2 regions of the Moorella naiadis (nom. illeg.) genome follow, and region 2 is predicted to be linked to the other one. Evidence: riboswitches for the same ligand, from Rfam matches in the RefSeq annotation. Region 2 holds a riboswitch; the other holds the start of a gene.
The links. Region 2 has a riboswitch for molybdenum cofactor ahead of modA (molybdate ABC transporter substrate-binding protein). Riboswitches for the same ligand answer to the same signal wherever they lie in the genome.

Region 1: it holds a riboswitch for molybdenum cofactor, as region 2 does, so the genes downstream of both, SDD30_RS14030 (Rossmann-like domain-containing protein) here and modA (molybdate ABC transporter substrate-binding protein) in region 2, are expected to answer to the same signal.

The regions. Positions count from the first base shown of each region.
Region 1 is NZ_JAXGFQ010000027.1:15,204-29,449, forward strand. It holds gene SDD30_RS14000 (FmdB family zinc ribbon protein) at 1-175, opposite strand, end outside; gene SDD30_RS14005 (NAD(P)/FAD-dependent oxidoreductase) at 326-1,669, opposite strand; gene SDD30_RS14010 (metal-sensitive transcriptional regulator) at 1,930-2,196, opposite strand; gene SDD30_RS14015 (ABC transporter ATP-binding protein) at 2,360-3,436, opposite strand; gene SDD30_RS14020 (ABC transporter permease) at 3,433-4,230, opposite strand; gene modA (molybdate ABC transporter substrate-binding protein) at 4,248-5,072, opposite strand; gene SDD30_RS14030 (Rossmann-like domain-containing protein) at 5,099-5,827, opposite strand; molybdenum cofactor riboswitch at 5,912-6,048, opposite strand; gene SDD30_RS14035 (sulfurtransferase TusA family protein) at 6,296-6,514, opposite strand; gene SDD30_RS14040 (NAD(P)H-hydrate dehydratase) at 6,547-7,434, opposite strand; gene SDD30_RS14045 (putative Se/S carrier protein) at 7,434-7,988, opposite strand; gene yedE (YedE family putative selenium transporter) at 8,012-9,073, opposite strand; gene SDD30_RS14055 (class I SAM-dependent methyltransferase) at 9,616-10,212, opposite strand; gene SDD30_RS14060 (metal ABC transporter permease) at 10,300-11,121, opposite strand; gene SDD30_RS14065 (metal ABC transporter ATP-binding protein) at 11,171-11,896, opposite strand; gene SDD30_RS14070 (metal ABC transporter substrate-binding protein) at 11,910-12,734, opposite strand; gene SDD30_RS14075 (anaerobic ribonucleoside-triphosphate reductase activating protein) at 13,065-13,760, opposite strand; gene SDD30_RS14080 (ribonucleoside triphosphate reductase) at 13,979-14,246, opposite strand, start outside.
Region 2 is NZ_JAXGFQ010000032.1:16,154-30,399, forward strand. It holds gene SDD30_RS15095 (ABC transporter ATP-binding protein) at 1-384, opposite strand, end outside; gene SDD30_RS15100 (ABC transporter permease) at 362-1,153, opposite strand; gene modA (molybdate ABC transporter substrate-binding protein) at 1,298-2,137, opposite strand; molybdenum cofactor riboswitch at 2,269-2,405, opposite strand; gene SDD30_RS15110 (selenium metabolism-associated LysR family transcriptional regulator) at 2,452-3,363, opposite strand; gene SDD30_RS15115 (L-lactate dehydrogenase) at 3,479-4,432, shown strand; gene SDD30_RS15120 (helix-turn-helix domain-containing protein) at 4,508-5,266, opposite strand; gene SDD30_RS15125 (peroxiredoxin family protein) at 5,433-5,936, opposite strand; gene SDD30_RS15130 (cytochrome c biogenesis CcdA family protein) at 5,962-6,645, opposite strand; gene SDD30_RS15135 (glycosyltransferase family 2 protein) at 6,932-8,353, shown strand; gene SDD30_RS15140 (ferredoxin) at 8,507-8,695, shown strand; gene SDD30_RS15145 (DUF3243 domain-containing protein) at 8,743-9,018, opposite strand; gene SDD30_RS15150 (nitroreductase family protein) at 9,526-10,098, shown strand; gene polA (DNA polymerase I) at 10,214-12,880, shown strand; gene SDD30_RS15160 (DNA-formamidopyrimidine glycosylase family protein) at 13,074-13,388, shown strand; gene tnpA (IS66 family insertion sequence element accessory protein TnpA) at 13,472-13,798, shown strand; gene tnpB (IS66 family insertion sequence element accessory protein TnpB) at 13,792-14,148, shown strand; partial or broken gene tnpC (IS66 family transposase) at 14,229-14,246, shown strand, end outside.

The DNA of each region.
Region 1 (14,246 bases), on a different contig from region 2:
TCCCGCAACAAAGTGTTTTCCCGCCGGCCTCGGGGCGGCTTTTTACTAAATGCGGTGCCGAGAATATCCTTACTAATCTCGTGCTGCCGCAGTTAGGGCAGCTATCAGCATCCTCCCGCTTGGTAAAAGTACTTATAGCCCCGCACTCGCTGCATCTGAATTCAAATTCCGGCATTTGCTAATCACCTCCGCCTACCTCTAGTATAAAGCCATAAAGAACATACGTCAATATAACAATGCAAAAAGCCCCTCTTATATATTATATAAGAGGGGCTCACGACGAAAGAATTACCTCCTTATTTAAGACAGCTGGCTAGGATGGTAATTAGTTTCTTAATTTAAGCACGGCATCTTCGGCGGCATTGGTCACCTGATAGGCGATAGGTGAAGCGGTAAGGGCCGGGTGGGTCCCGACCTGCAGGGTTTCCAGTTCGTCGGCCTGCATCTTATGCTGTACGGCAGCCGCCAGCAGGTTGGTCAGCTCGCCCACTGCAGCGCCGCCATAGGCCTGCCCGCCTACAATAACCCCGGTATCTTTGGTAAAAATTAATTTTACGCCCAACTCTCTGGCCCCCGGCATACTACCCGGATGTCTGTCCGGCGCCTTCGCGTTACCTGTTACGACCTCGATACCAGCTTCCCGGGCCGCCCTTTCCGTCAGTCCTACCGATCCCAGGGCCAGGTCGCCGACAATCGTTGAAAATACTCCCACTGCTGCACCTCTCGCTCGCCTAAGACCAAATAAGTTGGCGCCGGCCACCCGGGCTTCATGAGTGGCTACGGACGCCAGTTTAATAAGCGACGGTCCGTGACCGAAAAACGAGCTTTTTTCGGCGCAATCGCCAATAGCGAAGATACTGGCGTCACTGGTGCGCATATAATCATCAACCCATATACCGAAACGATTGTCAACTTTCAAGCCTGCCTTTTGGGCCAGTTCAATATTGGGCGCCACGCCAATGCCAAAGATAACAACGTCAGCAGGTAAGATTTCGCCATTAGAAAGCCTTACTTTTTCCACTCTGCCGTTACCCAGAAATTCTTCTACTTTAGTCCCGGTGATAATGTTTAGCCCCTGAGAGCGGAGCTTGTCCTCCGCCAGGGAGCAGATCTCATCATCAAAGGCCAGGGCCAGGCAATGGGGTAAAAGTTCAACAATGGTAACATTCACTTCGCGCCCTTTCCGGCATTCATCGGCAAACTCAACCCCTATAAACCCGCCGCCGACGATAACCAGATTTTTCGCTTTATCCAGGGCACTTTTGAGATTCTCAAGATAGGCTACGTCTTTTTTGACGACGAAAACGCCTTCCAGGTCAGCCCCTTTTACCGGTGGAACAACAGGAGACGATCCGGTAGCCAAGACGAGTTTGTCATAGATAATGCTACCAGATTTCACCGTAGAAACAGCCTTGCTTTGGCGATCAATCTCTATAACTTCATCGAGCAGCAGTTCTATGCCGTTATTAACCAGCGTGGCGTCCGGGATGAGGTTCTTATCGGGGCTCCCCACAGTTCCGAAAATGTAAGGGATGCCGCAGGGTACCAAAACCTTTTCTTCTTTACGTACCACAGTTACCTTTTTATCCTTAAAATACCTTTTAGCAGTAATAGCTGCCGTAAGGCCCGCCGCACTCCCGCCGATAACTAGTACATCCGTACCCTTCAAACCAGCCGCCCCTTTCCATGTAATTTGTGGGTTTTTGAACTTAAATACAACAGGAGCCCCCTTCGGTAAGCGAGACTCCCCCACCCCCCGGGGAGGGGTCATTAGCTAATTCTATTCTACCCACTATCGCAAGTTTTTGTCAAGTGTTCTTTATTGCCTTTTACCATCATTATCATCATTGAAAAATAAAAAAGACCTGATTACTGCTTCCAGGCCTTTCCCCTCTTTCCCCTGTCTAGAAAACCGTTCTAAGAACGGACCTACTTTAAAAACTGGCATAAAAGTTTAACCAGTTCCCGAGCACTGGAACCAGTGCCTTCTTTTTCTTGGGGAAGCTTATCCAGGCAATCATCCGCGTAAATTACTAGTACCATTTCCGTAATTTTATACACAGCCGAGCGAATGGCTGCGAGTTGGTGCAATACGGTAGGACAAGCTTCTCCCCTCTCTACCATGCGCACCAGTCCGGCCACATGCCCCTGGACAATCTGCAAGCGTTTTACTATCTCTTCACGACTATCGTCCATAAGGAACTAAATCTCTCCCCTTGCTCCATTTTATCCTGGCTGACAATTCCTCAACCTTAAACCCCATCTAGCACCGCTAAATAGTCCAGCAGCCATACGCTTATCCACTATGTATTATATCATGGCCAGTGAGATTGGGAAATTGAAACTCTTACATCCTTGCTCAGCTTTTTTCAACTGGCGGAAAAACATTAATGGCGGCCGGTGGGATGGAGCAGTAAACTGTGCTGCCCGGCGCTAAGGAAAACCCTCTATCTCCCCTGGTAACAACCTGGGCGACGAGCCTTTCGCCGGCATCGATTATTACCCTGGCCAATAAACCTCGGGGGTAAACCGCAAGCACCTTTCCCGGCAGGCAGTTTCCTGGCTGCGGCAAATTGCTCACCAGTATATGCTCCGGTCTGACGGAAAAACCTATCCGGCCAGTTAAATCCGTCTCTACCTGCAGCAGCACCCCTCCCAGGGAGACGCATTTCCGGCCGCCGTGCAGGATAATCTCGCTGGGATAAATATTTTCCGCCCCGATAAAGCGGGCTACCGCCGCCGTCCGCGGCCGGGTAAAGATCTCCTCCGGCGAACCCACCTGGAGCAAGCCACCTCCCATCATGACCCCGACGCGGTCGCCCAGGTATAAGGCTTCTTCAAAATCATGGGTTACATGAATAATCAGGGTGCCGATAAGCCGGTGCAGGCGCTTCAGCTCCTGCTGAAGCGCTTCTTTTGTACGAGGGTCCAAGGCCGCTAAGGGTTCATCCAGCAAAAGAACTCCGGGACGCATTATGAGCGCCCGGGCCAAGGCCACCCGCTGCTGTTCGCCGCCGCTTAAGGTATGGGGAAGACGCCGGAGAAGGTGGTCAATACCGAGCAAGGACACTACGGCTTCTAATTCCCTGTTTATCTCGCCCGGAGGGAGTTTTTTATTTTTGAGCCCGAAGACAATGTTTTCCCTGGCGTTTAAGTGGGGGAATAAGGCATAATCCTGGTAAACAAAACCGAAACATCTCTTTTCCGGCGGCCAGGCGGTAATATTCTCTTCCCCCAGCCATATCCCGCCGGCATCCGGCGCGTGCATACCGGCAATAACCTCCAGAAGAATAGTTTTGCCGGCACCCGTGGGCCCCAGGATAACGAAATACTCCCCTGTGGAAATCTCCAGGGAGATATCTCGAAGTTGAAACTCGCCCATCTTTTTACTAATCCGGGATAGCCGCAGCGAGGGCGCCGGCAATCCTTCCCTCACAGACCCGGCACCCGCTCGTACGGCTTTACTCCCGCACGTTCAAAAACGGCCAGGGAAAGCACGGCAATCATTATCAGGATGGCCGCCGAGGCCATCAGGGCCTCCATATCGCCGGTAGCCATATTTAAGTAAAGGGAGATGGGCAGGGTTTCCGTTTTAAACCTGGTGGCCCCGGCCAGCATGAGGACGGCGCCAAATTCCCCTAGGGCCTTCCCCCAGGTCAGAACCAGGCCGGCAAGGATATTGTTTCGTATTAACGGTAAAGTCACTTTCCGGAAGGCCCGGGCCGGTGTACAACCTAGGGTCCGGGCCACGTATTCCAGGCGGATATCCACGGACTCAATGGCCGCTTTCAGGACGGTAATCAGGAAGGGAAGATTGACGAAGAACTGGGCCAGGATGATCCCGGGTACGGTAAACACGAAACGCAAGCCCATCCTGGCTAGGGTTGCGCCAAAGGTTGTCGTGCCAAAAAGCAGGAGCAAGCAAACGCCGGAAACAACGGGCGGCAAGGTTAACGGGATGCGGAGAAGGTTGGCTGCCACACCCTGGCCCGGCAGGTTGTAACGGGCCAGCGTATAAGCCACCGGCATAGCTGTCAGCAGGCAGGCAGCTGTTGAGACGATCGAGGTTATCAGGCTGAGCTTGATGGCAAAAATCAATTCCGGTGCCTTCAGGGAGGTAGGAATGTAAGGAAGACCCCTTACCAGCACGGTAGTGACGGCCGTTACAACAAAGAGCAGTACCAGGAATGTTACCAGTACGTTAAAGGTTTTAAAAAGCCTCGAACCCAAGTTTTACCTCCTCCCCTCTACCGGGCAACCGGCTTGTAACCCCATTTTTGCCAGACCTGGTAGGCCGCCGGCGAGGTAAAAAATTCGGCCAGTTGCCGAGCCAGCTCTTTTTCCTTAGAACAGTTCAAAACTGCCACCGGCACCGTTTTGACGTAATCCTTTAGTTCAGGCACTGAGATCAGCTCAAGCTTATCTTTTGCCCCCTGGTAATTTTCTTCCCAAATCACGGCGGCATCAGTTTGCTTGGTGCTTAAATAGACCACCAGCTCGTTTGCCGTCGGCGTCCTGACCACCACATTTTTATTGACAGTCTCCAGGAGGCCATACTTTTGCAGGAGCTGGTCGGCCAGCTTGCCGATGGGATTGGCCTGGGGATCGCCCAAAGCTACCTTCACTCCCGGCCGTCCCAGATCGGCTAATTTATGAATGCCGGCCGGATTCCCTTTTGGAACAGCAAGGACGGGGATGTGATAAACAACATTCTTTTCCCATGCTACCAGGTTCTTTTCTTTAACCGGCTTTAATTCCGCTATATCACCCGGCAAGTAAAGGTCGCCTTGCTGACTCAACAGGATCTGGCTATTCAGCTGGGCCGCCCCGCCGAAGGTATAGGTAACCTTGAACCCGGTTTTAGCCTGAAAAGCGGCGCCGATCTCTTCCACTGGCTTTTTCAGGCCGGCGCCGCTATAAATTAAAAGGGATGGCGAAGCTATATTCTCCGTCTGATTATTCTTCGGTCCCGCCTGGCCTTGCTGCCCCGGAACGTTACCGCACCCGGTCAGTACCAGTAGGCCAAATAATAACAGGCCTAATAAAAACCCCGTTGATTTTAATCCCTTCATTGTTAGTTGCTCCCATCTTTTTACAATTAATGACCGCAAAAACAATACTGCTCGTAGCCAGCCAGGTGGGCAATACCAGCAATTGTCACCCCGTAAAAGACAACCGGCTTCCGGCCCACTATAGCCGCCAGGGTGTCATTTACTGCTGTCGTACCGGTCGCCAGGACCAAATCGCTCCAATCGATTATTTCTCCTGTATGCCGGGCGTCTTCTATCATAACCCCGCCTTTGCGCTGCCCGACATTATCCGGGTCCAGGTCGGTTACTCGGATAGGAAAATGACCGGCCAGGCTGGCCACCATAGCCGGCTGCAGGCAGATAAAGGCAATCCGGGGGTTGCCGAAACGCTCCCGGACGTATTCCACCAGGGAGGCGGCGCACCGGCCCGGTTCTTGATCGCGGCAGTGGATGGTTTTGTCTACCAGCTTTAAATGCCGCATAACGGCGTTCAAGGTGGCGATAAATATGGCCCGCTCGTAGTTGTTACGTAACGGCAGGGCCAGGACTCCTTTTACGGTGCCCTGGTAATTTCCCGGCATATCAGTGAACGCCTGCCCAACAGCATCTTTAAAGGTGGCCTGCAGCATCACTTCTTTACCCTTTAATAAAGGAAAATCTTGACGTTCCGGCCGGCCAATAGCCTCTTCAGGGGTTAGGGGCCGGGCGCTAACCACCTGCACCTCTTCCTCGCCAGTTAGATGCCAGGCTTCTATCAGTTGGCTAAATTTTTCCTTGATGCCCTCCAAAAGTGGCATTTCAACATAACCCCTTTCTTTATAACATAAAACTAAAAACCCCGTCTCTCCACGAGGCGGGGCTTGCCTAAAAGCCATAGTTCTAGCTACAGCCAACCCCCTCCTTTTCAAAACCTGGGAAGGCATACCCGTTTCCCGGTATACCCCGTGGACCGGTGGTCCAGGCCACCCTGCCATAGGTTACCCCTTTAGGCAAAGATGGCTCGGAGGATATAATATCCTAGCATATGTTCTTTATAAATAGTATTCGCTGTAAGAAACCAAATTCCTGCCGACAGTCTTTATTTTATAGTACTGCCACAAATCCCCTACTTTTCTCCCCTAAAAACGATCTTCCAAGCAGTGACTCGGCTAAAAAAGGCCGAGGGCTACTAGGATAGGCCGGCTGGCAATAGTTAGTAAACCCCCATAACAGTAAAAAATAACCTCTAGTACCTATATAACCGGGGGCTTCATATAGCAGCCCATTTAGCTTTTATTGGGGGTCAACACTAGCCGGTAGCCACCAGCCACCTTTTCCACCCGAATCTGGTAGCCCCGGTTTTCTGCCAACCGGGATACGTTTTCTTTGGAGGTATCATTATCGGTTAAGACTGCCAGTGGTTGGCCGGGATTTTGTTCCATAGCCTTTTTCGTCTTTACTACAGGTATGGGGCAGGAAAACCCGCGCACATCGACTTCCACCATGAAATTTTTCCCCCTTTATCTTAAACCTAAAATTATCTGGTGCAGATACCGCTCCACCTACAGAGGTTTTCCCGGAAAACTTCGGGCAACTGGTCGATAATTTCGCCAACCCGGGTGGCTGGCGTCGGGCTTGCCCTCTGGCCTGCCGCCCGGTTGGCTTTAGCGCTGATGCTGGCCGCCTGGTCCAGATCCAGTTCGGCATAAGCAAAAGCAGCAACCATACCGGTGATGGTGTCGCCCGTGCCGCCGATGCATTCCATTTGGGGAACATCTGGTTCTGCAATTTTCTCAACGATAACTCCATCTTTTACTATATAGTCGACAGCACCTTTGATCAGGAGGCATCGGGCCGCTCCCCTGCAGGCATAAGCGCGTTGAATTAGTTCGGGTATACGGCTAAAAGCATCCTCAAATAAATGGCGGCTGATATAAGCCGGGTGGATGGCCTCCGGGTCGGCCAGGAAAGCAATTTCACTGGGGTCCGGGGTGAAAATATCAAAATAGGAGGCTACCCCGGCCGCCTTGGCCGCGTACATGGAACCGGCATCGGCAATCAACAGTGGCTTGGGGCGGCATTTTTCTACTACGGCAGAAAGCCTTTGCATTAAGGTAACGATAGGTAAACAGTAATGGAGAGCCAGGACCCGGGGCGCCAGTTCCTCTATATGATCTATCAGATACTGGTAAACCAACCTGCTTCCCTTTCCGGTGCCAATATCGCCGGCCAGCAATACCTGGGGCGGTTCCAGCCCGAGGTGACGGGTAGTGGCCAGGGCCGCGCTTACCATGGCCATTGTCCCCTGGGTACAAGGCAAATAATGGCCGTCGACGCGCAAGGTATCACCTTTATTATCTAATTGTTCCACCCTGCCAAAGGTCAGGGGCATGTCGGTTACCGGGACGGTCCCGGCAATGAGCATCACGTAGACGCTGCCTCCTTCCAAATTTCTAAAGCCTTTTCCAGGGCGCGGTCGAGCATCAGGGCGCACAGGGTACGGCCCGCCTCCCGGGGCCGGGGAGCCTTGTCCAGGCGGGTGCCTACCAGCCTGGCGTAGAGATAGGGGATATCCGGGCAACCGCCGCCGGATATATTAACTATCAAACCGGTCTTTTGAGCAAAAACAAGTTTCATATTGCCCGACTTGACCATAACGTATTCGGAAAACGGGGTTACCTTTTCTATCTGCAGAGGTTCTATTTCGCCCCTGGAGGGATAAATGCCCACGAAGGCTACCTTGCCGGTAAGGGCCCGTTCTACGGCCGTTTGCTCGACCAGGTTGATTTCCAGGGCCAGATCGCAGCCTCGGCGCAAAGCGGGCGGGGGCGCTACCAGGTGACAGTTTAGGCCGGCTTTTTGCAATACCTTTTCGGCATGCATGGCCTCGGCCACCGTGGTAAAAATCACCAGACCCCTGGCGTCAGCAGTTCCGACCCGTGGGTTGACCGTTCTATTTTTCAGCCAGCCTAAGACCATCCGGCATACCCCGCTTACTTAAGTTAATCTAAACTCTCCCGCATCAAGAAACCGACTCCGGCGGCAAAAATTAGCCCGATGATTACGGCTGCGGGCCCGAAGGGCCCAGGGCCCTGGGGGCTGGAGGCGAGTTGAAAATTATGGGCCAGGGCGGCCCCCACCAGCATACCTATGATAGTCACGCCGGCATCGGTATCACCTTCACCGGCGAGAACAGTCTGCCGCAAGGGGCAGCCGCCCAGCAGGGTAGCGGTAAGTCCCGCCAGGGTCATCCCCAGGAAGCTCCACAATTGATTGGTATGGGCGACGGGCTGGCCCATAAAACCAATCTTAATATTGCCCAGGATAGCATTAACAATTAGGGCCCCTACAAAGAAAGCTGCTATGCCGCTAAAGAGATAGGTGTCCTTAACCAGGAAAAGATCGCGCCAGCCGCCGACAAAACACATCCTGGTTCTCTGGGCTAAAAAACCAATAATTAACCCGGCCGCCAAGGAAACTCCCAACAGGGCGTGACTGGCGCCGGGGCCTTCCTTGCTGAAGAAAATAAAAGCAGGCCGGCCAATAGCCAGCAAAAGCAAACCCAGCATGAAGAGCGGCATCAACCAACCGGCCGCAGGATAGGTGGATTGCCAGCGGCCCAGGTTAAAACCGTTTTTAAGAAAATAGATGCCAAGTAAGGCCCCTGCTATTACCCCGGCAAGGCCGGCGATGGCGTTCAAATCGCCACCGGCCAGGCGTAACACAGCCCTTACCGGGCATCCTAAAAAGACTAAAGCTCCGATCATAAAAAAGACGCCTAAAAAGAACCGCACCAAGGGCGCCGAGCCGCCGCGCGCGCGAAACTCGCCGTAAAAAAGGGCAGACAAAAAGGCCCCGAAAGCGATCCCCATAATTTCCGGCCGTAAATACTGGACTATCGCTGCCCGGTGTAAACCCAAAGCGCCGGCAATATCCCGGTAGAAACAGGCGATACATATGCCCATATTAGCCGGATTGCCAAGGCGAGTCATGAAGGCTGCTATGGCACCAAAAACGAACCCGGCTAGCAGCATAAAGTTTTTGGGGGAAAGGATCCTGCTCATTTAAACACCTCCGGTTGTTGTTAAATAAATGATAAATAAGGGTTGCTAAGAGGTTTTCCACCCCCTGCCATTTATTACTGATGGATATTCTGCACCTGTTCATAATCTCCTGCATAACCTGTATTCCACTTGGTTATATAAAAGGTGCACTTTTATCCCCTTAAGGTTACATAAAAAAATCTCCACGCATAAAAAAGGAGACCAAAGTCAAGCCATCAATACATAAGCCGGCCCCTGCTATCTTTGGCCGGCCATTTTAAAATCATAACAATTATATTGCCATTATATTGCTATATTTGATGGTATCTCGCTGAAGCAGGCTGCCAATTCCGCCATATTGGCGAGCTTAATCCTTTTCCTGTGGAGTACTTTCAGAGAGCTAAAACCTACAGGAGAGTAGGGTCATCGGGGGGCGGTAATTCTAAGCCGAACCTTCTTCTAACTGGAAGCCCATATTTTCCACATATTGCTTAACAATCTCCCGGTTCTCTATCTAATCTCCATATATCCTAAAATTCCTGCTTAGTGCAATCAAGTTACAGTTATACTTTAACCCCCAGCGCCAGGTAATGATCTGCTCCTCCGTCAACCTCGATATTTGCCAGTCCCGCCACTACCAGCAAGGCTACCATTTCCGTACGGTGCGGGATCTGGTCCCCGGCCACAACGCCCCCAATGGAACAATGCAGATGATTTATGGTTTCCCGGGCCGCCGGATGGCAGATAATCACCCGCCCGCCCGGTTTAGTCACCCGGGCCATCTCTTTGAGCGCCTCTAGTTTTCGGGGGAAATGGGGAAAAGCGGAGTTACAGATAACCTCGTCAAAGGTAGCCGCCGGAAAGGGAATCGCCATTACGTCGGCACAAATAAACTCTACATTGTCGGGGAAGCCTTTATTTTTCGCCTGTTTAAGCATAGTTTCAGCTATATCCAGGGCCACCACCCGGCCGGCGGGACCTATGGCCGCCAGTAAATAGGGAATGAGAATGCCCGTACCGCAACCTACATCTAATATCGTGCCGCCCGGTGCCAGGTGCAAACCTTTAACAATTGTTTCCAGTTTAGCCCGCTCTTCCGGTGTAGCCAGGCTATCCCAGATAGCCGCCTTGCTGTTAAAATACTCCCGATGGGTAAGCACTCGCGATCGCTCCCCCTGTAATATCTCATTTTCATCATAAGACTCATCCTGTTGCAGTTTACCTCAGGCTGCGACCTTGATCATCATTCATCCTTCTTGCCACTGCTTCACTTTGCGCTTCGGGGAGAAAATAGTTGCCAGGATAAAAATAACGGCCGAGGCCAGGACGATGGTCGCACCGCTGGGAACGTCAAGGAGATAAGAAATGCCTAATCCGGCCCAGCAGGAAATAACACCGAAAAACGCTGCCAGAAAAAACATCTTCTTTAAGCTATAGGTGAGCTGGTAAGCAGCAGCGGCCGGGTTTAAGATCAAATTAAAGATCAATAAACCGCCAATGCTACGCAATGATGCTGTTACCGTCACCCCGGTAAGAAAGAGAATGCTGTAAAAGATAAAGTCGGCCGGTATACCTACCGCCCGGGCCATTTCGCGGTGAAAAACAACCGCCTGGATCTCCTTAAAAAATAAAGCGGCTAGCCCGGTAATTACGGCAGCTATCACTGCTAGAAGCCGGATATCGCTTCCGGTGACGGTCAAGATGCTCCCCCAGAGAAGTTCCAAAGCCTGGGTTTTAGGGCCGGGTAATAAACCCATGAAGAGAAAAGCCAGCCCCATGGTGACAGAAAAAAGAATACCAATGGGGGTATCGAGGTTAAACTCCCCCCGGTCGGCCAGGGGCCCGATGACAGCCGCTCCTGTGAGGCTAAAGAGGATGGCGCCCCCCAGGGGCGCAAACCCCAGCCAGGCGGCAAACAGGGCCCCGGCGAAGGCGGCGTGGGCAAGGGAGACGCCGATAAAGGAAAGGTGCATGGTGACAACAAAAACCCCCATCAGGGAGCAGGCCGCACCGGCCAGCAACCCGGCCAGCAGGGCGTCCTGCATAAACCTGTAGCTCAGTATCGACATTTTATACTCCTCGCCAACCCTTATGCCAGGATATGATCGCGCCTTACCCTTAAAAAAGCAGTTCCAGCACCTTTTCCTGGAGGAGAGCCTCCGGCGTTCCTGTTTGCCAGATGCGACCCTCTTTCATGAGTACCAGGCGGTCGCACAGGCCGTCCAGCCCCGCCAGGGAATGGGTGACCATTAAAGTAGTTAATTGCCGTTCCCTGTGGACACGCTGGACCAGGGCCAATATTTGCTGCTGCCCCTTCCGGTCCAGGGATGCGGTGGGTTCATCCAGGAGCAGGATTTCTGGTTCCTGGGCCAGGGCGCGGGCGATGGCCACCCGCTGCTGTTCGCCGCCGGAAAGGTGGCCGATGGGCCGCCCGGCCAGGTGTTCCATGCCCACCCATTGCAAAAGGTCGTCAACCCTGCGCCAGTCACGGGGGCCGGGCCGGCGGAAAAACCCCAGACGGCCGTAGCGGCCCATCATAACTACCTCCCTGGCTGTCACCGGCATCCGGGGATCAATGGCCGGCAACTGGGGCACATAACCGATCCTGCTCCGCAGGTCTGCCGGGCAACCGCGGGTTATGTCGCGGCCTAAAACCCAAACCTGCCCCCGGAGCAGGTGCCCCAAACCATTGATCAGCGTCAGCAACGTCGTTTTCCCGGCGCCATTGGGGCCGATGACCCCTATTAATTCTCCCTCCCTGATTTCCAGGGACACGCCCCGCAGGGCCACATCCTCACGATAGGATACGACGGCGTTTTTAATGCTAATAATCACCGCTGCCATAGACCTGTTGCCCCTATTTGGGGAAGGCCGCCAGGAGCAATTCTACGTTCTTTTGCACAGCCTGCTCCCATTTATCGGTCCCGGGCAGGCCGCCGGGGAAATTGGAGAGGGTAACCCGGCGGACTCCCAGCTCTTTAGCAATGCCCGCGCCGGCCTCCGGCCCGCTTTGAAGGTTATCAATGATCAACTTCACTCCCGCCTGGCGGCCCTTGTCCACCAGTTCTCGCACCCGCTGCGGTGTTAGTTCTTCGGGACGGCCGTAAGTACCGGCAACCTGCAAACCGGCCCAGCGGACAAAACCCTCCTGCTGGTTAGAGCAGAGAACTGTAACCTTACCGGCACCTGCCGCCTGCAGGCGGCCCTGCATTTCCCGGGCTACTTTAGCCGTCTGGTCAACTGCTTTTTGGGCGTTAGTCTGGTAATAATCTTTATTTCCCGGGTCTTTCTCCCCGAGGATGCCGGCCACGTTTCGCAAGGCCTCCTGCCAGACCGGCGGCGCCATCCAGTTACCCTTGATTGCTACTGACACCACTTCTAAGCCGGGATTTTTTGCCGAGGCGACTAGTTCTTTAGTGAAAAGCTGGCCCTGCCAGTCATGCATCAAAAAAACCCTGGCCTGGCCGAGCATGGCCACGTCCGAAGGTTTGATGTCAAAATGACCCGGGCAAATACCCGGCGGAATAATATTTTTTACCTCCACCCTATCCCCACCCACTTCCTGGACGGCCGTCATTAAGAGGGTGGTCCCGGTTACCACTTTAAATTTGCTGCCCGGTTGTTGGGAATCACAACCGGTAGCAATAAATAGCGCCAGGATCAATAAAACGATACCAGTCACTAAACGGCCCCTTGGTCTTCTAGTCCTTACAGAAAACATGACATCTAACCCCCATTTCTTTAAATAAATGGCCCCGACTTTGCCGGCAAACAAAAAACCATGGAAACTGCTCCGCGCCGGCGCAGAACCTCCATGGTTCTCTTCCTACAAATTAAGGCTGGCTCCTTATCCTGGCTCCCTGCCAGCTAATTTTCTAGTTAGTTATATTCGGCACTGGTTCAAAAACTCCTGCCCCCTCCTAATAAATTTTCTTGCGGTGCAATCAGAGCCGCCCTTCTTTTTTAATTGGAAACCTGGTGGCGCCGCTCCCGCAAATTTTTTGCGGAACCTCTAGCTTCTGATTTCCACCTTGGCAAAAAAAGGTTGTAATTTAGTAACAATATTTCTTAAAGTTATTTCCGGGTAAGGAATGAGTTCGCGTAAGCCGGGGTTCAATAGGTTTCCAGCGGGCCGGAATTGTTGCAATACATAGTACCGAGCCCCGGCCAGCATTTGGCCTATGGCCGAAAAATCTTCTTCCAGTAACAGGCCGGGAACTGCCGTAGTACGGAGTTCGCAAGCAATTTGGCTGTTTTTGAGGAGGGCGATGCTTTCCTTGATCGCTTCAAGGTCTACCCTGGTGCCGGTTAAAAGGTCGTACTTCGCCAGCGGAGCTTTCACGTCCATGGCCACATAGTCCAGGAGGTCCCCCGCCAGCAGCCTAGCGATAACGCCAGGCTGGGTGCCGTTAGTATCCAATTTGACTTTAAAACCGCTGGATTTCAGGGAGCGAATGAATTCCTCCAGCCCCGGCGCCAGGCTTGGCTCACCTCCAGTGATACAAACGGCCTGCACCCAGGAGCGGCGCCGGTTGAGGAAGCCGAAGATCTCCTCAACGCTTATTTCCGGTAAGGTAGACGGGCGTAGCACCAGGTCGGCGTTATGGCACCAGGGACAGCGGAAATTACATCCGCTCAGGAAAAGGGTGGTGCAAACCTCGCCGGGAAAGTCCACTAGGCTTGTTGGCTGGATGCCTCTAATGGTTATGGGTACCGCCCCCCCTTAAAACAGTCTCCCGGGCTATTCCCGGCACTCTGCTCCGGCCCTGCAGCTTAATGAATGCCTGGCGGCTATACGGGTTACCCGGTAATTTTTACCTGCCAGGCCTGGTGGACCCGCCTGTTTCCAGCCGGGCAACAGCAGGCCAGCATAATTTTTCACAGGGCTGTGCCGGGATCCCTCCTGCCCGGCGTTTCCTGGACCACCTAGCGGCCGGGTTGTTCGCCGCCGGTGACAGGCCGGAAGCTCTGCCGTTCCCGGAACTCCTCCTGCTTCCCTTTATTCCAGTTCTTCACTGGCCGGTAATAGCCGACAATACGGCTCCAGACCTCCGTTTCCCGGCCGCATTCCGGGCATGTCCACTGCTCGCCGGAAAGATAGCCGTGCTCGGGGCAGATGCTGAAGGTGGGCGTAATGGTGAAATAGGGCAGGCGGAAGTTATCCATCACCGTCTGTAAAAAGCGGCGGCAGGTG
Region 2 (14,246 bases):
CAGACGGAGGAGGGCCAGGAGCTCCTCTAGGCGAGCCGACCTTTCCCCGGGAGCCAGCCCGGCCGGTGCCCCGTAGGTGATATTATGGCCCACATCCAGGTGGGGAAAGAGGCCCGGGCGCTGCAGGCAGTAACCGATACCGCGGTGGTAAGGGGGCAGGTTCACCGCTTTCCGCCCCTCTTCCCGGCGGAAAAAAACTACCTCGCTACAAGTAATGCAGCCGTAATCGGGAGTCACCAGGCCGGCGATCATATTGAGGATGGTAGATTTGCCGGCTCCGGAGGGACCCAGGAGGACCAGAATCTCTTCCCCCATGGTTAACTCAACTTGGACCTGGAAATCGCCCCGGGTCTTAGCAACATTAAGGGTGAGGATAGCCTTCACCCCCCGGAGCAACCTTCTTTACCGCCATGAGCACGGCAAAGGAAACCAGGACCAGGAGAGCGGCCATGACCAGGGCGGCCTCCAGGTTGCTGTCCATGGCCATATAGATGGCCAGGGGCAGGGTCTGGGTAATCCCCGGCATATTGCCGGCGAACATAATGGTGGCGCCGAACTCCCCCAGAGCCCGGGCCCAGGCCATGATGGCCCCGTTGAACAGGGCCGGGAAGGCCAGGGGCAGAGTCACCCGGAAGAAGGTTTGTAGGGGGGTTTTACCCAGGGTCAGGGAGATAGCCTCCAGGGAGGTATCCACGGCGGCGAAACCGTTGCGGGCCGTCTTCAGGAAAAAGGGGGCACTGACAAAGATCTGGGCCAGGATGACTGCCACCGTGGTAAAGGGCAGGGAGATCCCCCATCCCGCCAGCAGGGACCCCAGGAGGCCGCGACGGCCGAAAGCCATCAGCAGGGCCACCCCGGCCACAGCCGGCGGCAGCACCATGGGCAGATCCAGAAGGGTATCGATGACCACCCGGCCGGGAAAGCTGCGCCGGGCCAGAAAATAGGCCAAGGGCGTGCCCAGGAGGATAGTGACGGCGGTGGCCGCCAGGGTCGTCAGGCCGCTAAGCTGCAGGGCCTGCAGGACCACTGGCAACCTGATGGTGGTGCCAAACCGCTGCCAGCTGATGTTCAGGAAGATGCTGGCCACCGGCAGGAGAATATAGAGGATGAAAACAAGGCCGGCCAAAGCCGGCAAGAAATTTAGGCGTTTCACGGTGGCTCCTCCGGAAATAGGGTTCTGCCAAAAATGGATATGACTGGCATTATTACTTCAGGGCTGGCCTCTACCTCTACCTGCATTTTCCTCTTTCGGGTGGCGGCTCGCCGCCATGGAAGGGGCTTGGCGGGAAATGGATCCCTAGCTCCCTTTGGTGACTGGCAGGAAGCCATATTTAGTCAGGATCTTCTGGCCGCCGGGCCCGGTGATCAGGTTTACCAGTTCCCGGGCCAGGGCGGCCTGTTTGGAACCCTTAACTACAGCGATGGGGTAGGTAGCCTGGACATTGGCTTCCTGGGGAAAGGGTATGGTAGCCAGCTTATCCCGGTAAGATGAATTAATGTCGGTGACGTAAACAATGCCGGCATCGGCTTCCCCCAGGGCTACCTTGGCCACCACCTGGCGGACAGTGGTTTCCTCGGAGACCACCCTTTTTTCTACCTGTTGGGAATAGCCGCTACCATAGAGACTATCCAACTTTTGCAGGGCCTGGCGGCTGTATTTGCCAATGGGGACATCCGGCGCCGCCAGGTCCAGTTTACCTTTGGTAGCCAGATCGGCGGCGCTTTTAATACCGGCCGGGTTGTTTTTAGGAACAATGATGGTCAGGGTATTGGCCGTAAAATCCACCGGTTGTTCCACCAGGCCCTTGGCGACCAACTCCTGCATGTATTTTTGGTCGGCTGAGGCAAAAATATCGGCCGTCATGCCCTGCTCAATCTGGGTCCGCAGTTGCTGGGAGCCGCCGAAATTAAATTTGACGGTAACGCCGGGGTGGGCCTGCTCGAAGGCCCGGCCGATCTCGCTAAAGGCGTCCGTTAGGGAGGCCGCGGCAAAGACCACCAGCTGCCCGCCTGGTTGTGGTCCTTGCTGTCCGCCTGCTTGGTTCTGGCTGCTCCCGGCCTGGCGGCAGCCGGCCAGGACCAGGGCGGCGATTATTATGGTCGCTAGCAAAATAATGCTGCGCCGGAGTTTTAGCATCTCAGTCGCCTCCATGTCAAGTTCTGATTCCTCCATTAAGGCAAGTGCCGCCTAACAGGCGGAGGCGGCCTGCAGCCGCCGGGGTAACTAAAAAAGCCCGGCTCGCAAAGGATACCGGGACTTCTTCGTCGAAAAGCCACCTGGAATCTCCTTTCCGAGCAAAGGGAGGCAGGCCCGTTTCCCGGCCCACCCCGTGGGTGCTTGAACCCAGGCCGGCGTACCATGGGCGCAACCTTTAGGTGCCGCCGGCTCGGAGATGGTTATCAGTTTTAAGTTAATAATACTTGTTCCAATACCGGGCGTCAAGCCCCTGGCTAGCCTTTATTCCCCGGCCCCCGGGGTGGATGGTCGGCCGCGAAATTGACGAAGGCTTCAGCGGCCGGGCTCAGATCCGCACGGCGCCGGACCAGGTACAGGTCGCGTTTTAAATCTACCCCCTGCAGCATCACTACGGCCAGGTGGCCCAGCTGGACGCTCTTTTCCACGGCCCAAGAGGTCACCAGGGAGATACCCAGGCCGGCCTCGACGGCGCTGACAATTGCTTCAGTGCTCCCCAGTTCCATGACGATTTGTTCCGGGTCGATGGTAAAGCCTGCTGTCGCCAGGCGCTCTTCCACCACGCGGCGGGTTCCGGAGCCGGATTCCCGCCAAACCAGGGGCTCACCCTTCAATTCCGTGGGCGATACGGCAGTCGCCCCGGCCAGGCGATGCCCCGGTGGGACGATCAGGACCAGTTCATCGCTCGTCAGACGGCTGTAAGAGAGGTTGCGGCCCCGGCCGCTGGCGCCCACCACCCCCAGATCGATCTCTCCCGCCTGCAGGCGCTGCACCACTTCCTGGGTGTCGGCAATGGTCAGGACGACCTCTACCCGGGGGTATTCCCGGCGAAAGGCACCGATGAGCCGCGGCAGGACATACTGCCCAGGCGTGGTGCTGGCCCCCAGGAGGAGGCGGCCCCGCACCAGCCGGGTGAGTTCTGCCAGCTCCCGCCGGGTTTGCTTCAAATGACTGGCAATAACGCGGGCGTGGCGGTAGCAGATCTCCCCGGCAGCCGTCAACCGCACCTCCCGGCCACGGCGCTCCAGAAGGCGCAGGCCAAAGTATTCTTCCAGGGCTTGGAGTTGCTTGCTCACCGCCGGCTGGGTCAGGTGCAATTCTTCGGCCGCTGCGGACAGGGTTCCCTTTTCGACGGTGCTGATGAAGGTCAATAAATGGTTGAAGTTCATTATTGAGATCCCCTGATGAATAGTGTTTGCAAAGCCCCGGGTTCCCAGGATGGTCCTTCTATCTCTAGCGCATAAAGGGCCTGAGTGGAACCAAGACTAAAGGCGAGGTGGTATTATGAGTATACAGGCTTTGACCAGGGTGGCCATTATTGGCACAGGCTATGTCGGCGCCAGCACGGCCTTTGCCCTCCTTTTCAGTCCCCTGGTCAAGGAACTGGTCCTGGTGGACGTCAACCACGCCAAGGCCGAGGGTGAGGCCATGGACCTGGCCCACGCGGCGACCCTCATCCGGCCGGTGGAGGTCTATGCCGGCCGCACGGCCGACTGTGCCGGCGCCCGAATTGTAATCTTTACAGCCGGTGCCAACCAGCAGCCCGGTGAGACCCGCCTGGATCTGGTGCACCGCAACACGGCCATTGTCCGCCAGGCCCTGCCTGAGATTCTCCATTATTGTCCCGACGCCCTGGTCCTGATGGTGGCCAATCCGGTGGACGTCCTCACCTATGTAGCCTGGAAAATCTCCGGTTTGCCGGATAATAAGGTGTTAGGCTCGGGTACAGTCCTGGACAGCGCCCGTTTCCGTCACCTGCTGAGCCACCATTACCGCTTTGATCCCCGCAATATCCATGCCTACGTTATCGGCGAGCACGGCGATACCGAGGTACCGGTCTGGAGCCTGGCCAATATAGCCGGCGTCGGTCTGGAAGAATTCTACCTGATGGATAGTATCAAAGAAGAAGAGGCCTTCCGGGTGGAGATCAGCCACCAGGTCCGGGAGGCGGCCTATGAGATCATCGAGCGTAAAGGGGTGACCTCCTACGGGGTGGCCCTGGCCCTGAGCCGGATAACTGAGAGTATCCTCAGAAATGAGCATAGTGTCCTGACCATTTCCAGCGTCATCCGGGAGCTCTATGGCATCGACGGCGAAGTCGCCCTGAGCCTGCCCTGCCTGGTGGGCAGCGCAGGCCGGGAAAAGATCCTGCCTATTCCCCTGGGAGCCGGGGAGAAAGCCGCCCTACAACACTCGGCGACCACCCTGCAACAGCTCATCGCCCATTTACATCTATAATTTTCCCGCTGCCTTTTTACAGGGTACCGGCTGGGCACAGGGCGGCCCTGCCTGATGCTTACCGCCGTTAGAGCTTTAATGGCTGCGCTTGTATAGCTGGATAAAGTTAAGGATAAACCGCAGTTCTGCTTCGCTGCAGTTACAAATCAGCCGCAGGACCGACTGGACCTGGGGTTCCATGAGGAGCTGACGGATCTCAGGGCTCATCTGGTTTAGCACCTCATCGACCCCGGCGTCTTCAGCGATAAAGTAGCAGGGGGAAATATCTAGGACCGACCCCACTTTCTCCAGGGTTTTTAACGAGGGCTGCACCTTGCCCTGTTCAATCTGGCCGATAAGACCGGCCGAAACGCCGGCGGCTCGGGCCAGCTCGGCCTGGGTCAGGCCCCGCTCCTCCCGCGCCAGGCGCATTTTATGGCCTAGGGAACCGCCGGTGCCAATGACCAAACTCAAGGGAACTTCCAGGGCCGCGGTAATTTTTCTCAGGGTGTCAATGGCGGGGTAGACATTACCCCGCTCAATCTCACTCAAGTAAGAGACAGAGATCCCGGCCGCTTCAGCCAGGGCGTTTAAATTTTTTCCGGACCGCTCCCGCAGGAGGCGGATCCTCTCCCCCGGCGCCAGGCCGCCTTCACTGCCGACCTCAATGAGCTGTTCCCGGGGCAGGTTTAAGGCCCTGGCCACCTTGTCCAAGGTTTTTAAAGAGGGCCTTTTGGCGCCGCGCTCAATCTCACTCAGGTAAGAAACTGAAACCTCTGCCCGCTGCGCCAGGTCCTGCAGGGAATAACCTCGTTCCTCCCGCAGTTCCCGGATGCGTTTGCCACAAATGCGCATTCTTTTTCGCTCCCCTGAACCACATCTTACGCCAACTATAGTATTACTAAATCGAGTATAGGTGAAAGGTTTGGAGCTGTCAAGCTTCATATTTTTCTAAAAAAGTCAGTCCATTACGGTTAGGGCAGGGGCCGACAGCCCCTGGTCCCCGACCCTGGCAAAAAAATTACAAGAGGTCCCGCAGCAAGCTATCCAGCTCCCCCGGACCCAAGGGGCCGTTTTTGACCCGGCGGAGGAGCCCCTGGCGGTCAATGATAAAGGTGGTAGGGATACCGCTGACGCCATAGGCATCGGCCACGTTGCTGCCTTCATCCAGGAGAACCATATAGTTATGGGGTTTAGCACCCAGGAAGGCGTTGATCTTTTCCAGGGTCTCGCGCTGCATGATATTGACCGCCAGGACCTTCACCCCCCGGGGAGCCAGCCTCCCGGCCGCGGCATCGAGCTCATCCATCTCAGCTACGCAGTACGGGCACCAGGTGGCCCAAAAATTTAATACTACGACTTGACCTTTCAGGCTCGCCAGGCTCACCTGGCTGCCGTCCAGGGCCGGTAGGGTAAAATCCGGCGCATGGACCTGATCGCCCCGGCGGGGCAGGAAAAAGGATAGGGCCAGGACGGCGACCATCACCAGGATAATTAGGGCCGGTACCCGCCATTTCGGTTGCATTATTATTTCCTCCTTTAAACTTTTGCTAAACTATTGCGTTCAAGCGGCCGAAAAAGACCAGCAAACCCATAACAACAAGGATTAACCCGCTAACCAGGGATATTTGCGGCAGATAACGGGAAAACTTCCGCAAGGAGCGTAAAACCGGCCCCAGGGCCAGGGCAGCTGCCAGGAAGGGCAACGCCAGCCCCAGGGAATAGACGGCCAGGAGAAGCATACCCTGGAGGAGGGTGGCCTGGCTGCCGGCATAAATCAAAATTGAGGCCAGGACGGGGCCGATGCAGGGAGTCCAGCCGGCGGCAAAGGCCATCCCCAGGAGAAAGGAAGCGGCCGCCCCGGGAGTGCGGGGCCGGAGTTCCCACCTTTTCTCCCTGGCCAGGAGGGGTAGACGGCCAATTCCGGCCACCTGCAAACCGAATAATATGATTAAGATTCCCCCCAGGCGGTTTACCACCGGCCGGTAGGCCTGAAGGAGGTAACCCAGCCCCCCGGCCGAGGCCCCTAGGATGATGAAAATAAGGGCAAAGCCGGCTGTAAAGAGGGCCGCCCGCCCGGCTAAAAAAGAGCGATCCAGATCCTGGACCCGACCATCGGCGGCGGCGGAACCACCCAGGTAAGTAAAATAAGCCGGCAGCAGGGGTAGAATGCAGGGGGAAAAGAAGGAGATCAGGCCAGCCAGAAAGGCCACGGCCAGGGATACTTCAGCCACCAGGTATCACCTCTGTTTGATTATACTGTTTTACCATTTCGCCGTCAATATGTGCTTTTATAATGTAGTATGGCTCTATCTGGCCTGCCCCTAAAGGCCGTGCCGGCGCCTGCTGGAGAAACAGTTATTTAGCGCCCGAAATGACGACTCGGGGCCCCGTAGATTCCCTCCTGGGCCTTATAACAGGACTTTCCGTCCTTGTACCGCCGCTGTAACCAATTGGTGGAAGCCAGGGGCGATGCTATAATTGGATGCGGTAAGGGATTACCTGATTGGGGGAACAAGTATGGATTGGGAAACGATAAGTACGGCCCAGATTCTGTATTTAATTACCGTCGGTTTTTATTTGCTCTTTTTCGGCCTCTTCCTGAGGTATTTCTACTGGAAGTGGTATGCCGCCAAGTATCACTGGCGCCAGCGCCTGCCCCTGGACGCCGCCAAGGTCCAGCAGCTAGCGGCCGCGAAGGGTCTGGAAATCCCCTTCTTTACCATTATGGTCCCGGCCCGTAACGAGGCCGAAGTAATTGCCAACACCATCGACCACCTGGCTTCCCTGAACTACCCAAATGAGCGCTATGAAATCATGGTAATCACCGATGAAAAAGAGGCCCTGGCCCGGGCCGAAGGCCAGGGGGACGGTCCCACCACCATGGAGGTAGTCGAGGCGAAAATCCAGGAATTCGCCGGCCGTCCGGGGATGCCCCAGCTCAAGCACTGCACCGTCCCTTATGACTTTGACGGCCGCTACCGGGGCTCCCGGCGAGGGCACAGCATCTCCTCCACCAAAGGCCGGGCCCTGAACTACGGCCTGGAGTTCGTCGACCCGCGGACTACCATTTGCGGTTTCTATGACGCCGAGAGCCATCCCGAGGCTGATGTCCTCCTTTACATAGCCTGGTCGTGGCTCCAGGACCCGCGGGAACGCATCTGGCAAGGACCGGTGTTCCAGGTGCGCAATTTCTACCAGCTGGGTATTATCACCAAAATTGCAGCCATCTACCAGGCCATTTCCCACGAAATCTACCTGCCCATATTGATGAAAAAGCTCCCCTTCGTGGGTGGGACCAACCTCTTTGTTGACCGGCATCTCCTGGAGCGGATCGGTGGTTATGACCACCGCGCCCTGACCGAAGATCTGGAACTAGGGGTCCGGGCCTACCTGGCGTCAGGAGTTTGGGCCGAGTATTTCCCCTACTTCAGTACGGAGCAGACCCCGGCGACCCTCTATGCCTTTTTCCGCCAGCGCCTGCGCTGGGGGAGCGGTCACCTGCAAGTCTGCGAAAAATTCCGCTACGCTTACCAGTATGCCTGGGATAAAAGGGGCCTCCTCCTCCACAACCTTTTCTGGAAGGGTCCCGGTGAGTGGCTCCTTTACCAGGGAGCCGTCCTAGTACCCCTATCCATTGTGATCCTGGGAATGAACGGTGGCCTTGATCCGTCTATTGTGCCCTTTAAGATCCGCCTGGTCCTGCACTACCTGGTATTCATCTATTTTGCCTTTACCTTTTATGCCTATGCCCACTTCCACCGCTTAATGGCACCGGTTAACTGGTGGCAGCAATTCGTCGGGTTTTTGCAGCTTCTCGCCCTACCCTTTGCCAGTTTCTTTTTGCCGTTACCCTATACGGCGGCTTCCATCATGAAAGCCCTGAACCGCCAGCCCCAGTCCTGGGTGAAGACGCCGCGAACCAAAGAGGCCACCCACTAAAAATAGCTGGCGACCTGACTGCTGCACCCAACCGGCTGGCATGAGGATTTGTCGCCCCGCCCCGGCCGTAAAAAACTCCCTGGGAGTATGAAACAACGGCCGGCGGTTAAAAATAGCTACTGCTTTGGGGATTACGACTGGGAGGGAAAAGAAATGAAAGTTACCGTCGACAAGGATCTCTGCATTGCCTGCGGCACCTGTATCGACCTGTGCCCGAGTGTTTTTGACTGGGATGACGAGGGCCTCTCCCATACCATCGTCGATGAAGTGCCCGATGATGCCGAGGATTGCGCCCGGGAATCCATTGACTCCTGTCCCACCGAGGCTATTAAAGAAGTCTAGGCACCGTATTCTATAGCCACTAAAAAAGGGAGCCGCGGCTCCCTTTTTTAGTGGACCATATCCTCCTGGCGGCGGCCATCGCTCACCATCCGGGTCATCAGGGCCGCCAGGACCCGGCGCTCCTCCTCATTGGCTACGTCCCAGAGTTCCTTCAGGACCCTTTGCTCCCGGTTCAGGGGGTCGATATGATCTGCCAGCCAGTTTCCTATACGTAGGGCGACCCCGTTCATTGTCTTTTCCTCCAGGCCCAGTTTGTTACCCAGATTGACGACCAGGGAAAGGGAATCCTTCCACTTCTCCCAGCTTTTCTCCTCCTGTGGCATCCCTTCACCTCCATTTAGGTCAATACCCATAGTTGATAACCAGTCTTACTGCATTCCTCAGTATAGTTTGGGATTCCCAGGGTTACTTTATGTAGGTTCGTGGAGCCCCTTATAGGGGGCTACCCGCCCCCGTCGCGAAACCATTAACATGCTAGCAGGAGGGCTGGCGGGAACAGGCGGAGGGCGACCTGGTTCGAGGCGTAAGCAAACTCGAGCTGTGCCGTGGCGAGGCGACGGTGAACGAGATGGGGTCGTAACGTGACTTCAGGAACGAGAAGTAGTACGCCCCGTTACGAGTTATTTAAAGGGATAAAGTCAAGCCACCCCCGGCGCCGAACAAGGCTGAGCGCCAAGTTTGCTCGCCGAGAACCATGGAGCCTGGAACCTGTACCCGCCCGCCCGAACGCGTCAGCTTAAAGACTGACCGGAAGCAATAGCTCTTGACATGGCCTGGCAAAAGGTAAAAAATATACCTGAGAAAAAATAAAGGAGAAGGAGATGGTTGCCATGGAACTCTACGCCGCCATGAAGGCCAGGCGGAGCATCCGCAAATTCAAACCCGACCCGATACCTAAGGATTTAATCGCCAAAATCCTGGAGATGGCCACCTGGTCGCCCTCCGGTCTCAACTGGCAGCAGTGGCACTTCCTGGTGGTTAACGGGCCCAAAAAGGATGAGCTGGCCCGGAGCTACGGCCGCATCGTCGAATTCGGCATGCCGCCGGCAGGACAGCGTAACCCTCAGCAGGAAGGCTTCCTGCAGTGGGCCAAAACCCTGGGCGGCGCGCCGGTAGCCATTGTCGCCCTCAGCCCGGCCCACGGCCAGCCCGGCACCCGCAAGATGAACCTGGAAAGCGTGGCCTCGGCCTTCAGCCACCTTCTCCTGGCCGCCACCAATGAAGGCCTGGGCACCTGCTGGATGACCGGACCCCTGAATAACGAACCAGAATTACGTAAAGTCCTGGCCATTCCCGATGATAAAGAAATTGTCGCCGTCACGCCCCTGGGTTACCCCGCCGAAAGCCCGGCGGCGGCCCCGCGGAAGAGCCTGGACGAAGTCGTTACCTGGATCGGCTTTTAAGTATGGCTTTTAGCAGGAGGTGCCTACCGGCGCCTCTTTTCTTATTAATTGCGATTGCTTCCGGCGCCGGAAAAAGATAAAATAGAGGCAGTCCGATGGAAAAGAAGGGTGATTAATGCCCGCCAAAACTGCCAAACTGCTCCTGGTTGACGGTAACAGCGTCATTCACCGGGCCTTTCATGCCCTGCCGCCCCTCCAGACCAGGGAGGGTGTTCGTACTAACGCTGTCTATGGCTTTGCCACTATGCTGCAAAAGGCCCGGGACATGGTCAAGCCCGATTATATCATTGTGGCCTTTGACCACAGCAAGCTTACCTTTCGTAACGACCTGTACGATAAATATAAAGGGACCCGGCTGGAGACCGACCCGGAACTGCGACCCCAGTTCGCCCTGGCCAGGCGACTGCTGGCAGCCTGGAACCTGGCCAGCTGTGAAGCGGAGGGCTATGAGGCTGACGACCTCATCGGCACCTTGAGCCGCCAGGGAGCGGAGGCGGGCGTAGAGGTGATTATCCTTACCGGGGACCGGGACGCCCTGCAGCTGGTGGGGGACCGGGTGCAAGTCCTCCTCATGCGGCGCGGCCTCTCCCAGGTGGAGGTCATCGACGGGAAAGCCATCAGGAATACTTACGGCCTGCAGCCGCAGCAGCTAATTGACGTCAAGGCCCTCATGGGCGATGCCTCAGACAATATCCCCGGGATACCCGGCATCGGGGAGAAGACGGCCGTCCAGCTCATTCGCCAGTACGGCGACCTGGAGGGGGTCCTGGCCCATGCCGGCGAGGCCAAGGGCCGCCGGGTGGCGGAAAACCTGGTGACTTACGCCGACCAGGCGCGCCTGGCACGGCGCCTGGCCACCATCGACCGCCAGGCCCCGGTCACCCTTGACCTGGCCAGTTGCTGCAACCGGCCCCCGGATTATGAAGCCGTCCTGGCCCTCTATAAAGAACTGGAGTTTAACAGCCTGGTTAAGGATGTTTTACGGGCCATGGGACAGGAGGAAGGGCAGGCCCCGGCGGCATCGGCAACCGTCCAGGGCCTGGAGCTGCCGGAACCCCTGACCCTGGGCAGCCTGGACGACCTGGCGAGCTTGGTAGCAAAGCTGGCCAGGGAAGATGAGGTGGCCCTGGAGCTGGTCTTAAATAGCCCCAACTACCTGGAGGCGGAAGCCCTGGCCCTGGGGCTGGCCTGGGCGAGTGGCGTAGCCGTTCTGGGTACTGCCGGCATGCCGGCTCCCGCCCTGGCCGGGACCCTGGCGCCCCTCCTCCGGGCCGCCCCTATTTTCCACGACGCCAAGGCGGCCCTGGTGTGGCTGGGTAATGCCGGGGCCCAGACTGCCGCTCCCGGGGGCGACACTATGGTGGCCGGTTACCTGTTAAACCCTACGGCCTCACGCCACGATCTGCCGGAACTCTGCCTGGAACACCTGAACCTGGCCCTGGTGGAGGGTGATGCCCTGCAGCTGGCAGCAGCCCGGCGGGCAGCTGCCCTCCGCCTCCTCCACCGGGAACTGGTGGCCAAACTCCAGGCGGCCGGGATGGTGAACCTCTACCAGCGAGTGGAGTTGCCCCTGACCCGGGTGCTGGGAGCCATGGAGAGTTACGGGGTGGCCGTCGATATAGAAACCCTGGACCTCATGGGCAGCGAACTGGAGGGCGGCCTGGCGGCCTTGACGGAGGCCATCTACGAGCTGGCCGGGGAGAGGTTTAATCTGAACTCCCCCAAGCAGCTGGCCGTCATCCTCTTTGAAAAACTAGGCCTGCCGCCGGTCAAACGTACCAAGACCGGTTTCTCTACCGACGCCGCCGTCCTGGAGGAACTGGCCTATAAGCATCCCATCGCCGCCAAGCTGGTCGAATATCGCCAGCTGGCCAAATTGAAATCAACCTATGTCGACGGCTTAAAGCCCCTGGTCAATCCCCAAACCGGCAGCCTGCATACCAGTTTCAACCAGACGGTAACGGCAACCGGCCGCCTTTCCAGCAGCGAGCCCAACCTGCAGAATATCCCGGTGCGCTTGGAACTGGGCCGGCGCCTGCGCAAGGCCTTTGTCCCCCATGGCCCCGGCCGCTTGCTCCTGGCAGCCGATTACTCCCAGATCGAGCTACGGGTCCTGGCCCATATCGCCGGGGACCCGGCCATGATTGACGCCTTCCGCCGCGGTGAAGATATCCATGCTCGGACGGCGGCCGAGGTCTTCGGGGTGCCCCTGGAAGAAGTGACCCCGGCCTTGCGGCGCAACGCCAAGGCGGTAAACTTTGGCATCGTCTACGGTATCAGCGACTTTGGCCTGAGCCGGGATCTGGGCATCAGCCGCGCCGAAGCCCACGCTTATATCACCCGCTACTTCCAGCGCTACCCGCAGATTAAGGCCTACCTGGATGCAATTGTCGCCCGGGCGCGCCAGGAGGGTTATGTCACCACCCTTTTAGGCCGCCGCCGCTACCTGCCGGACCTCTTCAGCTCCAACCGCAACGTCCGCAGTTTCGGTGAGCGCACGGCCATGAACACCCCTATCCAGGGGACGGCCGCCGACATCATCAAAGTGGCCATGGTCAAGATCGCCCGCCTGCTGGAAGAAGAATACCCGGCTACCCGGATGATCCTCCAGGTCCATGACGAGCTTATCTTCGATGTCCCAGGGGAGGAGTTGCCGGCTGTGGCCGCCCTGGTCAAGGAGACTATGGAGCATACCCTGGAACTCCAGGTCCCCCTCCAGGTGGATTTAAAAACCGGCCCCAACTGGTACGACCTGGAACCTTATAAGGCTGCCCCCCGGTAAACCAATTAAGATGACTTGCCTGCCGCCAGGCGGCACCAGCAGAGACAGTCAAGCCACCCTCGCCGCCGAGCAAGGCTGAGCGCTAAGTTGCTCGCCGCGAACCACCGGAGCCCGAAGACCTGTACCCGCCAGCCCGTAACGGTTACTGTCAGTCACACCATTATCGGTAGAAGTCTATTTTCGGAGGATTAAAATGCCTGAATTACCCGAGGTAGAAACCATCAAACGTACCTTGAGTCCCCAACTCCAGGGGCAAACAATCGCCAGGGTGACCATCCACCACCCTGGCGTTATTGCTGCCCCTGATCCAGATTCCTTCGCCCGCCTGTTGACCGGCCGGGAGATCCTCAGCCTGGGCCGCCGGGGCAAGTACCTGCTGATGCACCTGGCGGATGCCTATTGCCTCCTGGCCCACCTGCGTATGACCGGGCGCTTAATCCTAGTGGACGGGGCGGCGGCCCTGGAACCCCATACCCATGTAGTCTTTACCCTGAACGGCGGCGCGTAAGCGTCAAACTCAACCCACCTGGAACCATAACAAGATTTATAGGAAAATCTCCCTCAAGAACACCAACGGAGGGAGATTTTCATATGACCAAAGGCGAACGGCAAGAACTATGGGCAACCCGGATAGCCGAATACCAGGCCAGCGGGCAGAGTGTTAAAGAATGGTGCGCTTCCCATGAAGACGTTAGCCCCCGGCAGTTATGGTACTGGCTGCGGCAGTATAAAAACCAGAATGGCGTTCTTTCCACCCAATCAACCCGGTGGCTGCCGGTAGAAATAAGGGAGCCATCTTCTGGGGATCAGGGCAACTCCTTGTTAGTCAGGATAGGCAAGACCTGCATCGAGGTAAAACCCGGTTTTGATCCGGCCTTACTATCTCAGGTAATCCGGGTGCTGGTAGCGATATGCTAAACGAAGCTGGCGTCGACCAGGTCTATCTCGCCTGCGGCGCCACTGACCTGCGCAAGTCCATTGACGGCCTGGCGGTGCTGGTCAAGGAGGGTTTCGAGCTGGACCCCTTCTCTTCTTGCCTTTTCGTTTTCTGTAACCGCAAGCACGATAAACTAAAGATCCTCCACTGGGAGCACAACGGCTTCTGGCTTTATTACCGCCGGCTGGAGAAGGGCAAATTCGTATGGCCGGTGGAAAATAATTCTGCAACTATCACCATCAGCCGCCGGGAGTTGCGCTGGCTGCTTGACGGCCTATCGATAGAACAGCCTAAAGCCCATCCCGAGGTGAAAGCACGCACCATCCTGTAATAGCAATCGCCAGCAAGAAATATTTTCTCCTTGTGGTTTATTCTAGAGGAATTTGGCAGGTTTCGTCGAATCATTAAAGCATGAGCACTTCTCAATCT